2 regions of the Streptomyces sp. NPDC005302 genome follow, and region 2 is predicted to be linked to the other one. Evidence: riboswitches for the same ligand, from Rfam matches in the RefSeq annotation. Region 2 holds a riboswitch; the other holds the start of a gene.

The links. Region 2 has a riboswitch for cyclic di-AMP ahead of ABZT74_RS22600 (M23 family metallopeptidase). Riboswitches for the same ligand answer to the same signal wherever they lie in the genome.
Positions count from the first base shown of each region.
Region 1: linked by a shared signal. The riboswitch ahead of ABZT74_RS02335 (M23 family metallopeptidase) and the one ahead of ABZT74_RS22600 (M23 family metallopeptidase) in region 2 are both predicted to bind cyclic di-AMP.

Region 1 covers NZ_JBEXGN010000001.1:522,956-530,176, forward strand. The annotation lists tRNA gene ABZT74_RS02325 (tRNA-Met) at 77-150, shown strand; gene ABZT74_RS02330 (PP2C family protein-serine/threonine phosphatase) at 532-1,596, shown strand; cyclic di-AMP (ydaO/yuaA leader) riboswitch at 1,856-2,013, shown strand; gene ABZT74_RS02335 (M23 family metallopeptidase) at 2,025-3,062, shown strand; gene ABZT74_RS02340 (aldo/keto reductase) at 3,212-4,156, shown strand; gene ABZT74_RS02345 (PrsW family intramembrane metalloprotease) at 4,219-5,547, opposite strand; gene trmB (tRNA (guanosine(46)-N7)-methyltransferase TrmB) at 5,643-6,479, opposite strand; gene lhgO (L-2-hydroxyglutarate oxidase) at 6,590-7,221, opposite strand, start outside.
Region 2 covers NZ_JBEXGN010000015.1:126,161-133,381, reverse strand. The annotation lists gene ABZT74_RS22615 (GNAT family N-acetyltransferase) at 1-1,184, opposite strand, end outside; gene ABZT74_RS22610 (HPr family phosphocarrier protein) at 1,362-1,643, shown strand; gene ABZT74_RS22605 (GntR family transcriptional regulator) at 1,865-2,560, opposite strand; gene ABZT74_RS22600 (M23 family metallopeptidase) at 2,757-3,521, opposite strand; cyclic di-AMP (ydaO/yuaA leader) riboswitch at 3,534-3,695, opposite strand; gene ABZT74_RS22595 (pitrilysin family protein) at 3,909-5,297, opposite strand; gene ABZT74_RS22590 (pitrilysin family protein) at 5,294-6,640, opposite strand; gene ABZT74_RS22585 (DNA topoisomerase IV subunit A) at 6,996-7,221, shown strand, end outside.

The DNA.
Region 1 (7,221 bases), on a different contig from region 2:
GCCTGCCCGGTGGATGGCACGTGGAGGAAAAGCGTGTTCTGAGGGTCCCGCGGATGGCGTACACTAATTTCAACGACGCGGGGTGGAGCAGCTCGGTAGCTCGCTGGGCTCATAACCCAGAGGTCGCAGGTTCAAATCCTGTCCCCGCTACTGAAGGCCAAGGGCCGGAACTCGGATTCACGAGTTCCGGCCCTTGGTGTTGGTACGGGCTCTGTTGGTACGGGCTCTGTTGGCACGGGCTCCCCCTCCTCCTTCGTTTCGCGGCGTCGCTCCGTCGTCCCGTTCCCGGGTTCACCCCGCAGGGCGGCGGAATCCCTCGGTCGGGCCACACCGGTCGCCCACCGCCCCCGCGCCGGGTCTGCTGGACCTGTGGGTCAGCCAGGAGGTGAGGAGCGGACCGGAGAACTCGACGCCCGGGCCGACCGCCCGCCCCCCGGTGATCCGCGGGCGCCGGGGGTCGCCGGCGCTTCGGGTGCGTCCGGACCCGCGGGCGATCCCGGAACCGGTCCGGCGCGATGGCGCACGGGCCGGATGTCCTCCGCGCGCGCCCTCGTGCGAGCCCTGCCCGTGCTGCTGGTCGTCGGCGGGACCTTCTACGACTACTTCACGCCGGGCGAGTTCACCGCCGCCCCCCTCTTCACGGCCGCCACCCTGGTCGCCGCGCCCCTCTACTCGCTGCGCGGCACCGTCCTCACCGGCGCCGCCGCCGTCGGCGCGCTGATCCTCGTGCACCTGCGCCTCGGCATCGTCCTGCGGATCGACGCGGTCACCGAGGTCGTCACCGTCGCCACGGCGGCCGTCCTGGGCATCCTCATCAACATCCTCGTCCGGCGCAGCGACGAGCGGCTCGCCTCCGTCTGGGAGATCGCCGAGTTCGCGCAGCGGGCCGTGCTGCCCGAACCCCAGGCACGGATCGACGGCCTCGACGTCGCCGCGCGCTACGAGGCGGCCCAGGCGGACGCGTCCATCGGCGGGGACCTGTACGCGGTGCAGGACACCCCGTACGGCGTGCGGCTGGTCGTCGGGGACGTACGCGGCAAGGGGATGACGGCGGTCGCCGCCGTCGCCGTGGTCATCGGCGCGTTCCGGGAGGCGGCGGAGCAGGAGACGACCCTGGAGGCGGTCGCGCAGCGGCTGGAGCGGGCGCTGAAGCGCGAGGGCACCCGGCGCGACAACCTCGACGCCGTCGAGGGGTTCACGACGGCGGTCCTCGCGGAGATCCCGCACGACGAGGAGATCGTCCGCATCGTCAACCGCGGGCATCCGCCGCCCCTGATGCTGCATCCCGACGGGACGCTCGTCCCGCTCACCGGCGGGCCCGCCGCGCTGCCCCTGGGGATGAGCGACCTGGCCGTGACCCCCGACCTGGCCGTACCCGCCCGTTTTCCCACGGGGGCGATCCTGCTGCTCCACACCGACGGGCTGTCCGAGGCCCGGGACGTGCGCGGGGAGTTCTACGATCCGGCCGCGCGGCTGGCCGGGCGGGTCTTCCCGGGGCCCGACGCGCTGCTGAACAGCCTCGCCGACGAGGTGCGGCGGCACACGGGCGGCGCCCTCAGCGACGACATGGCACTGCTCGCCGTCCGGCATGGTTGACGGCCCTCGTAGGCTCCTCTCCCGACCGTTGTCACGAGGGGTGACCGAACCGTGCCCCTCCGCATAACGACTGACGCACCGTCAAAGAAATCCGTGTCGACGGGATGAGGCCAACTCGCCCGTTTTTCATCGCCCATGACCCCAAAGTCCTGGCCAAAAAGCGTTAACGATCAGGCTGAACAGCTTGGAATCAGGTGGCCAGGTCTATTAACGTTCGATAACGCAGCGCGGTCGTCCCAGCCGTCACAAGAGATGGCTCCGTGCGCACGCGCCGAATCCCGCAAGGGAACCGGGGAACCACCAACTTGGGGTGAATCGAGCGTATTCCGCCGTGGCAGCACGGTCGGTTTACGCGCGTAGGAGACCTTCCTGCTCCGAACCCGTCAGCTAACCCGGTAGGCGAGAAGGAAGGAAAGGAGTGCGCCCACGTGGCGTCCAACCGGCCTGCTCAGCCAACCTCGTTCGCACCGAATGACACACAGTCCTTCGGCTTCGCCTACGGCAAGGACGAGGGACCCTGGGAGGAGTGGAATCCCACCGAGGATTCCGTCCGTCCCGTTCGTGGCCGGCACCGCGTGGGAAAGCAGCGCGGCGGAGGACTCGCCCGCAGCTCCACGGTCCTCGGTGTAGGCGTCATAGCCGCCGTCGGCGCCGGTGGCATGGCCACCGCGGCGCCCGGCAAGGCGCCCGTCTCGATCTCGCTGCCCGACCTGTCCTCGGTCACCCACTCGGCCAAGGCCCTGATCGGTGACGGCGCGGAGACCCCCAAGGGCTCCACGACTCCGCTCACCGGCGCGGGACTGACCACCGCCGACACCGCCCAGGGCAGCACGGACGCCGGTGAGGCCCTGCGGGCCCGCATCATGCAGCAGGCCGAGTCGCAGCAGAACCAGGTCGACAGCGCCGCCCAGGCGGCCGCCGAGACCGCCGCCGCCAAGCAGGCCGTCGCGCTCGCCACCAAGCAGCAGGACGACGCGAAGTCCAAGGCGGACGCCGCGAAGAAGAAGGCGGAGGACGAGGCCAAGGCGAAGGCGGAGGCCGAGCGTCTCGCCGAGCTCGCCAAGAGCTACTCGCTGCCGACCTCCTCCTACACCCTGACCTCGCGCTTCGGCGAGGCCGGCGCCCTGTGGTCCTCCGGCTACCACACGGGTCTCGACTTCGCCGCGCCCACCGGCACGCTGATCAAGGCCATCCACAGCGCGACCGTCACCGAGGCGGGCTGGGCCGGCTCGTACGGCTACCGCACGATCCTCACCCTCGACGACGGCACCGAGCTGTGGTTCTGCCACCAGTCGTCGATCAGCGTCAGCGCCGGCCAGAAGGTCGCCACGGGCGACGTCATCGGCCGCGTGGGCGCGACGGGCAACGTCACCGGGCCGCACCTCCACCTGGAGGTCCACCCCGGCGGTGCCGCCACCGGCATCGACCCGATGGCGTGGCTCCAGGGCAAGGGCCTCAACCCCTGACCCTTACGGACTGCCGACCGGCCGGCTCGCGGGGACTCCCGCGGCCGGCCGGTTTCGCGCCCGCGAGTGCGAGTGCGAGTGCGGGAGCGCCGGGCCCGTGTGGGGTGCATGTGGAATACAGGCATCCGGTGCGGGCGTTGAAACAGCCCATGACTTACCTTCGCAAGCTCGGCTCCTCCGACCTCGAGGTCTTCCCGCTCTCGCTGGGCGGCAACGTCTTCGGATGGACGGCGGACGAGACCCGGTCCTTCGCCGTCCTCGACGCCTACGCGGCCGCCGGCGGCAACTTCCTCGACACGGCCGACTCGTACTCGTCGTGGGTCGACGGCAACGAGGGCGGCGAGTCCGAGACCATCATCGGCAAGTGGCTGAAGGCCCGCGGCAACCGCGCGGACATCGTCGTCGCGACCAAGGTCAGCCAGCACCCCGCCTTCCCGGGGCTCTCGGGCGCCAACATCAAGGCCGCCGCCGACGCGTCGCTGCGGCGCCTGGGCACCGACCACATCGACCTCTACTACACCCACTTCGACAAGACCGAGGTGCCGGTCGACGAGATCATCGGCGCGCTCGACGAGCTGGTGAAGGCCGGCAAGGTGCGGCACATCGCCGCGTCCAACATCTCCCCGGAGCGGCTCCAGGAGTCCCTGGAGTTCTCCGACCGCGAGGGACTCGCCCGCTACGTCGCGCTCCAGCCGCAGTACAACCTGGTCTCGCGCGACACCTACGAGGGCCCGCTGCGGGACGTCGCCTCCCGCGCCGGACTGGCCGCCGTCCCGTACTTCGCGCTCGCCGCGGGCTTCCTCACCGGCAAGTACCGTCCGGGCGCGACCGTCGACTCGCCCCGCGCCGCGGGTGCGTCCAAGCACCTGGAGACGGAACGCGGCCGGCGGGTCCTCACCGCGCTCGACGAGATCGCCGAGGCCCACAACGCGGCCGTGCCGACCGTCGCCCTCGCCTGGCTCGCCGCCCAGCCGACCGTCGCCGCGCCGATCGCCTCCGCCCGGACCGTGGAGCAGCTCCCGGCCCTGCTGGGTGTCGCGGACCTGTCCCTGACGGACGCGGAACTGTCGCGCCTGACCCGCGCGTCGGCGTGACCCGCGCCTGAGCCGGACCCCGGCCCCCGTACCGGCGAGGTGCCGCCTCGCGCGGGCGGGGGCTACGAACGGTAGGGGTTGTACGCGGGATACGGCACCGGCGGCGCGTACGGCTGGGCCGGTGGCGCGGCGTACCCGTAGCCGTGCGCGGGCCAGGGGGGCGGTGCGGGGAGCGGGGAGGTGGCGCGGGCCGCGTAGGCGAGGGAGGGGCGGGCGATCTCCCGGCGTCGCCACAGTTCGTGCAGCAGCTCGCGTTCCCGTACGACGAAGTCGGCGCCCGCGCGGCCCCGGCGCCCCCGGTGGCGCAGGAACGCCAGCGAGGTCGCGTACGCCTCGTACTCGGCGACCGAGCGGGCCGCGGCCTTCCCCCAGTGATGGCCGGCGTACTCGCGGGCGAGCCGCCGGGCCCGCATCGAGCCGAGGACGTAGGGCTCGGCGGTGCCGAGCCAGCCCGCGGTGGTGTAGGCGGGCAGTTCCGTGTGCACGGTGCGCAGCTCGCGCTGCCGGGTCCAGACGGCCAGCCAGGTCAGCAGCCCGAACGCGGGCACCATGAAGGCCGCGTAGACCGCGAAGAAGCCGTACTCCCCGAAGTCCGACGAGCTGTTCCACACCGAGTGCATCCCCATCGCGAGCAGCAGCCCGCCGAACGGGACCAGCACGCGGCGCACGTGCTGGCGCTCGGCGGACAGGGCCGCGACGCCGAAGCCGATGCCCGTCAGCACGGTGAACAGGGGATGCGCGAAGGGCGACATCACCACGCGGACGAAGAACGTCGCGGCGGTGACGGAGGACAGTCCGCTGCCCCCGCTGAGCCGGTCGGTGCCGAAGGCCGTGCCGAGATAGAGGATGTTCTCGGTGAACGCGAAGCCGGTCGCGGTGACCCCCGCTATGACCACGCCGTCGACGATCCCGGTGAAGTCCCGTCTGCGGAACAGGAAGACCAGCAGGACGGCGGCCGCCTTCGCCGACTCCTCCACGACGGGGGCTATGACGGTCGCGCCGAGGGTGTCGGCGCTGGAGGGGTCCGCGGTCGCGGTCGCTATCCACCGCGTGGCGAAGCTGTTGGCGACGATCGCTATGAGCGCGGCCGCGCAGGCCCCCCAGGCGAACGAGAAGACCAGGTTGCGCCAGGGGCCCGGCTCGACCCGGTCCAGCCACCGGAACGCGGCCATGAGCAGCGGCACCGGGAACACGGCGAGACCGAGACCGACCAGGAAGCCCTCGGTTCCCGTCTGTTCGCGGACGAGCGCGAGGATGACGAGACCGGACAGCGCCAGCAGCGTGATCAGTGCTCCGTACCGGACCCATCTCCGCTGCCACCAGTGCGGATGGCGCAGCGCATGCCCGGCGGGGACGCCGGGCCGCGGGGGGTACGGGGGACTGATGGCCACGGCATTGACCCTAACGAGGGAGGGCGCGGCTCGCGACGGTGGCCGGAGTCGTCCTGGTGTACGAGATCCCGGGGTGCCGGAGGGCCGTGCGAGGGTCAGGCGTCCGGGGCGTGCTGGTCTCGGTGCTGTACGCGCCGGAAGAGGAGGTCGTTCACCACATGACCCTTGTCCAGTCCCTGGCCCTCGAAACGGGTCAGCGGCCGGAACTCGGGACGCGGCGCGAAACCGCCGTCGGGCAGCGTGTTCTCGAAGTCGGGGTGGGCGCTCAGGACTTCGAGCATCTGTTCGGCGTACGGTTCCCAGTCGGTCGCGCAGTGCACCAGGGCGCCCGGCTTGAGACGGGTCGCGGCCAGGTCCAGGAACTCCGGCTGGATCAGCCGCCGCTTGTGGTGCCGCTTCTTGGGCCAGGGGTCGGGGAAGTAGACCCGCAGGCCGTTCAGGGACGCGGGCGGGAGCATCTCGCGGAGCAGGATGATCGCGTCGCCGTTCGCGACCCGGATGTTGTTCAGGCCGCTGCGCTCCGCGAGGCCCAGCAGGTTCCCCTGGCCGGGGGTGTGCACGTCGACGGCGAGGATTCCGGTCTCCTGGTCCTCGGCCGCCATCTGGGCGGTGGCCTCACCCATGCCGAAGCCGATCTCCAGCACGACGGGCAGGTCGGCCCCGAACAGCTCCGTCAGGTCGAGCGTGCGCTGTCCGTCGATGTCCAGCCCCCACTTGGGCCACAGACGCTGCAAGGCCTCGCCCTGGCCGGTCGTCACCCGGCTCCGGCGCGGCTGGAAGCTCCGGATCCGCCGCTCGAAGTGTGATCCGGCGGGGTCGGGCTGCGGGCCGTCGGGGAAGCGGGGCTCGCGCTCGGAGCGGTGGCGACGCGGCGAGCCGTCCTCGGAGGAGGCGGGCCGGGTCTCTTCGGAGGAGTCGAGGAAGTCAGACACAGTGCGGTCGATTTTACGGGGGGTCGCGGCGGGGCGTGTCCGGGCCGGGAGCGCCCCGACCGGTCCGGGCCGGTCCGCGGGAGACGCGGCCTGCCGAAAGGCGCTCCCGCTCAGCTCGCCGCGAGGGCCGCCAGGGCCCGGCGGGCGACCTCGCGGCCGATCGGGAGGGAGGCCGTGGCAGCGGGGGACGGCGCGTTCAGGACGTGCACTGTGCGCGGGCCCTCCTTGATCAGGAAGTCGTCGACCAGGGTGCCGTCCCGCAGGACGGCCTGGGCACGAACGCCGGCCGCGGCGGGCAGCAGGTCGTCCGGGGTCACCGCGGGCAGCAGCCGGCGGACCGCCTCGGTGAACGCCGCCTTCGACACCGAACGCCGCAGCTCCCCCGCGCCGTATCTCCAGTGGCGGCGCGCCATCCGCCAGGAACCCGGCCAGGACAGCGTCGCGCCCAGCTCCCGGGGGCGGACGACTCCCCATCCGTATCCCTCGCGGGCGAGGGCGGGCACCGCGTTCGGGCCGACGTGGACGCTGCCGTCGATGCCCCGGGTGAGATGGACGCCGAGGAAGGGGAAGGCGGGGTCGGGCACCGGATACACCAGGCCGCGCACCAGCTCCGGTCGCGCCAGGGTGAAGTACTCGCCGCGGAAGGGCACGATCCGCATCCCCGGGTCGTCGCCCGTCAGGCGGGCCGTCTCGTCGCAGTGCAGTCCCGCGCAGTTCACGAGGACCCGACCGCGGACGATCG
Region 2 (7,221 bases):
AAGGTCGACACGCCGGTCACTCCGGTCACGCCGCCGCCCCGCCGGTGCAGCCGGGAGAGCAGGGCGATGCCGATGGCCCCGGACTGCGCGAAGAGGCCGATCCGACCGGGGCGTGGCATCTCCGGGGCGAGCGAGGCGTTCAGCCGCACGTCCGGGGCGGTGTTGATGACGCCGAAGGCGTTCGGCCCGATGATGCGCATCCCGTACGTGCGCGCGTGCCGGACGAGTTCGCGCTGGCGCTCGCGCCCCTCCGCGCCGCTCTCGGCGTAACCCGCGGAGACCACCACGAGCCCCTGCACCCCGTGTTCCCCGCACTCCGTGACGGCCTCGAGGACCTGCTCGGCGGGGACGGCGACGACCGCGAGGTCGACGGGTTCCTCGATGTCACGGATGGAGCGGTGAGCGGGGACACCGTCGAGCTCCTTCTCCTCCAGGGCCCTGTTCACCGCGTACAGGCGGCCGGTGAAGCCGGCCCCGCGGAGGTTGTCGAGGACGCTGCGGCCGACCCCTCCGGGGGTGCGCCCCGCCCCGATGACGGCGACCGAGCCGGGTGCCAGGAGCCGCTTCACGGACCTGGCCTCGGCGCGCTGCTCCCGGGCGCGCTGCACGGCGAGCGAGCGGTCGGTGGGTTCGAGGTCGAACTCCAGGCGTACGACGCCGTCCTCGAAGGAGCGCTTCTGCGTGTACCCGGCGTCCGTGAACACCTTGATCATCTTGTTGTTCGCGGGCAGTACCTCGGCGGCGAAGCGGCGGATGCCGCGCTCGCGGGCCACGGCGGCGACGTGTTCGAGCAGGGCCGAGGCGACACCGCGGCCCTGATGGGCGTCCTGCACGAGGAAGGCGACCTCCGCCTCGTCGGCCGGAGCGGACGCGGGCAGACCCCGGGCGTCGATCCGGTCGTAGCGCACCGTCGCGATGAACTCGCCCCCCACCGTCGCCGCGAGACCCACCCGGTCGACGAAGTCGTGGTGCGTGAAACGGTGGACGTCCTTGGCGGACAGGCGGGGGTAGGGCGCGAAGAAGCGGTAGTACTTCGACTCGTCCGACACCTGCTCGTAGAAGCTGACCAGGCGCTCCGCGTCGTCGACCGTGATGGGTCTGACGCGGGCGGTGCCGCCGTCGCGCAGCACCACGTCGGCCTCCCAGTGCGCGGGGTACTCGTGCCGGTCCGACGGGGTCTGCATGCGCCCCAGACTACGGCTCGCGTACGACATGGGCGCGGGGCAGTCTGTGGGGTACGAAGGTGGCACCGGGGCCGCGGTGGGACGCTGCTCGTGGGCGGGAGGCAGGGCCGCCCGGGCACGCTTCACGATATGGGACACTGGTCTAGACAACCCTGAACAGCTGAAGGGCAGCATCACATGGCTGAGCGCCGCGTCAACGTCGGCTGGGCTGAGGGCCTTCACGCCCGCCCCGCTTCCATCTTCGTCCGGGCCACCACGGCATCCGGCGTCCCCGTGACGATCGCCAAGGCCGACGGCAACCCCGTCAACGCGGCCTCCATGCTGGCGGTCCTCGGTCTGGGCGCCCAGGGTGGCGAGGAGATCGTCCTCGCGTCGGACGCCGAGGGTGCGGACGCCGCCCTCGACCGTCTGGCGAAGCTGGTCGCCGAGGGGCTCGACGAGCTCCCCGAGACCGTCTGAGCCCGCGAGACACTCGGACAGCACACGGCTGAGCCGCGCCACCCCTCGCCGGGGGCGCGGCTCAGCCGTTTCCGTACGCCGTCCCGGAATTCACGGCGACCTGTCCGGATCACATCCCGCGCGAACGAAAAGAACGCCTGCCCGAAATTCGGGGCACGCGAATAAAACGGCAGCAGAAATAGCGTCCCGCCGAATAGCCCTCTTTGTATACGGCGCCCGTGTTAATGACGCTGGCCCGTCATGTTTACGGGATGTTGCGAAGTTCTCACACGGTCCGGCCGGGTGCCGCCGGCGGGAAATCGCAGCCGGTGCGCCGCCGTCGCGCGCTCCGCGTGCAGAGCGGTGATCGCGCGGGCCCGCTCTCCGTCCCCGCGGGCCACCGCGTCCACGATGCCGCCGTGCTCCGCCCAGGACTCCGCGGGATTGGCCGGCGCCTCGACCACGTACATCCAGGCGATCTTGTGCCGCAGCTGGGACAGCGTCGACGTCAGCGCGGGGCTGCCCGAGGCCTGGGCGAGCGTCTCGTGGAACCAGCCGCCCAGCGAGCGCAGATCCTCGCTGTTGCCCCGCCTGGAGCGCTCCTGCCCCAGCCTGACCAGCCCGCGGAGCACCTTGAGATGGGCCTCCGTACGGCGCTGCGCGGCGCGCGCGGCACCCAGCGGCTCCAGCAGCGTGCGCATCTCCAGGAGATCCGCGCCCTCCTGCTCGCTGGGCTCGGCGACACAGGCGCCCGCGTGCCGCCGGGTGACCACGAAGCCCTCGGCCTCCAGAGTGCGCAGCGCCTCGCGCACGGGGACGCGCGAGACGCCGTAGCGCCGCGCGAGCAGTTCCTCGGTGAGCCGGCCGCCACGCTCGTAGACGCCGGCGACGATGTCGTCGCGGATCGCCGTGCATACCGAATGCGCCGGAATACGCATGACCGGACCTCCGCTTAATCCCCGCGAAACGCCATCGATTGACGCTTGTTCAGTGACTCTATTGCAGGAAGCGTTAATTTCCGATGGGGGGCCTGAATCCATGGATATTTTTTGGACAGACGGCCTCCGGAAACGACGATGCCCCGACTCGGTGAGCCGGGGCATCGAAAACGGCGGAGAAGCCGCGAAGCGGTCGTCAGACGTTCACGCCGTGCGAGCGGAGGTACGCGACCGGGTCCATGTCGGAGCCGTACTCCGCGGTGGTGCGCGCCTCGAAGTGGAGGTGCGGGCCCGTGGTGTTGCCGGTCGAGCCGGAGAGCGCGATCTGCTGGCCGGGGGTGACCGTCTGGCCCACGGAGACACCGATGGACGACAGGTGCCCGTACATGGTGTACGTGCCGTCGTGCATCTTGATCACTACTTGATTGCCGTAGGCGCCGCCCCAGCCGGCGGTGACGACGGTACCGGCGCCGACGGAGTGCACCGAGGTGCCGGACGCCGCGTGGAAGTCGACGCCGGTGTGGCTGCCGGACGACCAGAGGCTGCCGCCGGTCTTGTAGCCGGTGGAGACGTACGAGCCGGCTATCGGGATGACGAAGGTGTTGAGCCGCTTGCGCTCGGCGGCGCGGGCGGCGCGCTCCTTGGTCTCGCGGGCCTTGGCCGCCTGCTCGGCGGCCTTCTTGCGCGCGGCCTGTTCGGCCTTCTCCCGCGCGGCGGCCACGTCGGCGGCGTGCTGCTGGGCGTCGGCCTGCTCGTCGATCTGCTCGGCGACGGAGTCGCCGATGGTGATGGCCTGGGTCAGCCCGGTCTGCTCGGCGGCCGGTTCGGCGGCGAACGCGGGTGCCGCGAGGGTTCCGAGGACACCGGTGGTGGTGAGGGCCGCGACGCCGACGACGTTCTTCGTGGTGCGCTGCACGCGGCTCGGACGACGATGCTTCCCGGTGCCACAGGTGAACGCCATGTAAGGGCTGATCCTTTCCTTCCTTCTCGCCTACCGGGTTAGCTGACGGGTTCGGAGCAGGAAGGTCTCCTACGGACCCCCTCCGGGGGAGGGCGTCCGATTCACCCCAGGGACTACGTGTGGGTCCCCGGCTCCCCTGGCTCGCGCCATGCGGGGACTCGGCGATGACTGTCCGGTGCCGCGGACGCGGCGCAGTGCCTGACGAACAGCCGCACTGACGCTAAACGCGACATCTTTCGAACAACAAACGGATCACGGTTTTTGTAGCGCATCCCACAGCGCAGAAGGCAACCTCCGTACCAATACGGACATCTTGGGGGCGATGTCCGCGTAAAAGAGGGCCCTGGTGACTCTTCAGTCACCAGGGCCCATCTCGGTCACACGGCCCTACTCGGCCGTGACCACGCTGACTTCACCGATGCCGAGGGCCCTGACCGGCTCCTCGATCTGTGCGGCGTCGCCCACCAGGACGGTCACCAGACGGTCCGTCGGGAATGCGCTGACGGCGGCCGCGGTGGCCTCCACCGTGCCGGTGGCGGCCAGTTGCTGATAGAGCGTCGACTGGTAGTCGTCCGGCAGGTACTGCTCGACCTGGTCGGCGAGCGTGCCCGCGACGGCCGCGGCGGTCTCGAACTTGAGGGGCGCCACGCCCACCAGGTTCTGCACGGCGATGTCGCGCTCCGCGTCGGTCAGGCCCTCGGCCGCGAGCGTGCGGAGCACCTTCCACAGGTCGTCGAGCGCCGGGCCGGTGTTCGGGGTGTCCACCGAGCCGCTGATGGCGAGCATCGCGGCGCCGGTGCCGTCCGGCGCGGAACGCAGGACCTGGCCGAACGCCCGCACCCCGTACGTGTAGCCCTTCTCCTCGCGCAGGACACGGTCCAGACGCGAGGTGAGGGTGCCGCCGAGGCAGTAGGTGCCGAGCACCTGGGCCGCCCACACACGGTCGTGCCGGTCGGCGCCGACCCGCCCGATCAGCAGCTGCGTCTGGACGGCGCCGGGGCGGTCCACGATGATCACGCGGCCCGTGTCGTCGGCGTGCACCGGCGGTACCGGGCGCGGCTCGGCGGTCGAGCCGGTCCAGGAACCGAGGGTGTCACCGAGCAGCGCGTCCACGTCCACGTCGGTGAGGTCGCCGACCACCACGGCGGTGGCCGTCGCGGGACGAACGTACTTCTCGTAGAAGGACCGTACGGCCGCGGAGTCGATCTTCTGGACGGTCTCCTCGGTGCCCTGGCGGGGTCGCGACATGCGCGCCGTCGCCGGGAACAGCTGCCGGGAGAGCTCCTTGGCCGCGCGGCGGGCCGGGTTGGCCGTCTCGTGCGGGATCTCGTCGAGCCGGTTGCGCACCAGGCGCTCGATCTCGCTGTCCGCGAAGGCCGGTGCGCGCAGGGCGTCGGCGAGCAGGCCGAGGCCCTTGGGCAGACGCGAGACGGGCACTTCGAGGGACAGCCGGACACCGGGGTGGTCGGCGTGTGCGTCGAGCGTGGCACCGCAGCGCTCCAGCTCGGCGGCGAAGTCCTCGGCCGAGTGCTTGTCGGTGCCCTCGGAGAAGGCGCGCGCCATGATCGTGGCGAGGCCGTCCAGGCCCGCGGGCTCGGCCTCCAGCGGCGCGGCGAGGATCACCTCGACGGCGACGACCTGCTGGCCGGGACGGTGGCAGCGCAGGACGGTCAGGCCGTTGTCCAGGGTGCCGCGCTCGGGGGCGGGGAACGCCCACGGCTTCGGCTGTCCCGCCTGCGGCTGCGGATGGAAGTCCATGGTGGCGAGCTCGGTCACTTCGCCGCCTCCTCGTCGGTGTCGTCAGCGGCGTCGGTGGCTTCGGGGGCGGTGGGCTCGTAGACGAGCACGGCGCGGTTGTCGGGCCGCAGGCGGGCCTTGGCGACCTCCTGGACCTCCTCTGCGGTGACCTCCAGGACGCGCTGTACGGCGGTCAGAGCGAGCTGCGGGTCACCGAACAGGACGGCGTACCGGCACAGTTCGTCCGCCCGGCCCGCGACCGTACCGAGGCGGTCCAGCCACTCGCGCTCCAACTGGGCCTGCGCGCGCTCCATCTCCTCGGCCGTGGGACCCTCCTCGGCGAACCGGGCGAGCTCCTCGTCGACGGCGGCCTCGATGACCGGGACCTCGACGTCACCGGACGTCTTCACGTCCAGCCACCCCAGGGAGGGCGCTCCGGCGAGCCGCAGCAGGCCGAAGCCGGCGGCGACGGCGGTGCGGTCACGGCGTACGAGCCGGTTGTAGAGCCGGGAGGACTCGCCGCCGCCGAGGACGGTGAGGGCCAGGTCGGCCGCGTCGCACGCGCGCGTGCCGTCCTCCGGGAGGCGGTAGGCCGCCATCAGGGCGCGCGCCGGGACCTCTTCCTCGACGACCTCGCGCAGTTGCTCCCCGATGGTCTCGGGCAGCGAGCCGTCACGCGGGGCGGGCTTGCCGTCGTGCCCGAGGACGGAGCCGAAGTACTTCTCGACCCAGGCGAGCGTCTGCTCCGGGTCGATGTCGCCGACGACCGACAGAACCGCGTTGTTGGGCGCGTAGTACGTGCGGAAGAACGCGCGGGCGTCCTCCAGGGTCGCCGCGTCCAGGTCCGCCATCGACCCGATCGGGGTGTGGTGGTACGGATGACCCTCGGGGTACGCGAGCGAGGTCAGCTTCTCGAACGCGGTGCCGTAGGGAACGTTGTCGTAGCGCTGGCGGCGCTCGTTCTTCACGACGTCGCGCTGGTTCTCCATGGACTCGTCGTCCAGCGCGGCGAGCAGCGAGCCCATGCGGTCCGCCTCCAGCCAGAGCGCGAGCTCCAGCTGATGGGTGGGCATGGTCTCGAAGTAGTTGGTGCGCTCGAAACTCGTCGTGCCGTTGAGCGAGCCGCCGGCGCCCTGGACGAGTTCGAAGTGCCCGTTGCCGTGGACCTGCTTGGAGCCCTGGAACATCAGGTGCTCGAAGAGGTGGGCGAGCCCGGTCCGGCCCTTGACCTCGTGGCGCGAGCCGACGTCGTACCAGAGGCACACCGCCGCGACCGGGGTCAGATGGTCCTCGGAGAGCACCACACGCAGGCCGTTGGCCAGCCGGTGCTCGGTCGCTGTCAGGCCGCCGGAGCCTGCCTCAGCTGTGGCCGTGTGACCCATGGGCATGTACGTCCCTTCGCTCGCGGAACTGCGTCATTCCTGTCGGTCCTGCCACTGTATGCAAGCGCGCGGACGCCTGGCGAAGTTCCCGCACCTCGTACGCCGAGAGCGAGAACCGCGAGCGCCCCCCGCACGCCCCCGAGAAACATCCGGACACCGGAGCGGACGGGTGCGGCAGAGGTCCGGCAGGCGGCACGAACGCGCCCCCTGGAACGGTCGTCACGGGGGCCTCGGGGCGCTCCGGAAGGCCGCTACGGACGGGTCGCGGTCGGCGTTGTCAGCGGGGCGGTCCACAATGGTCCGCGTCAGAACCCGCTCATGCCCCGGCAGAGACTGTGAAGGAGCCGCAGCAGCGATGGCCCGCCGCAGCACGAAGACCCCGCCGCCCGACGACTCGTACGAGGAGAAGATCCTCGACATCGACGTCGTGGACGAGATGCAGGGCTCCTTCCTCGAATACGCGTACTCGGTCATCTACTCGCGCGCCCTGCCGGACGCCCGCGACGGCCTCAAGCCGGTACACCGTCGCATCGTGTACCAGATGAACGAGATGGGCCTGCGCCCCGACCGCGGCTACGTGA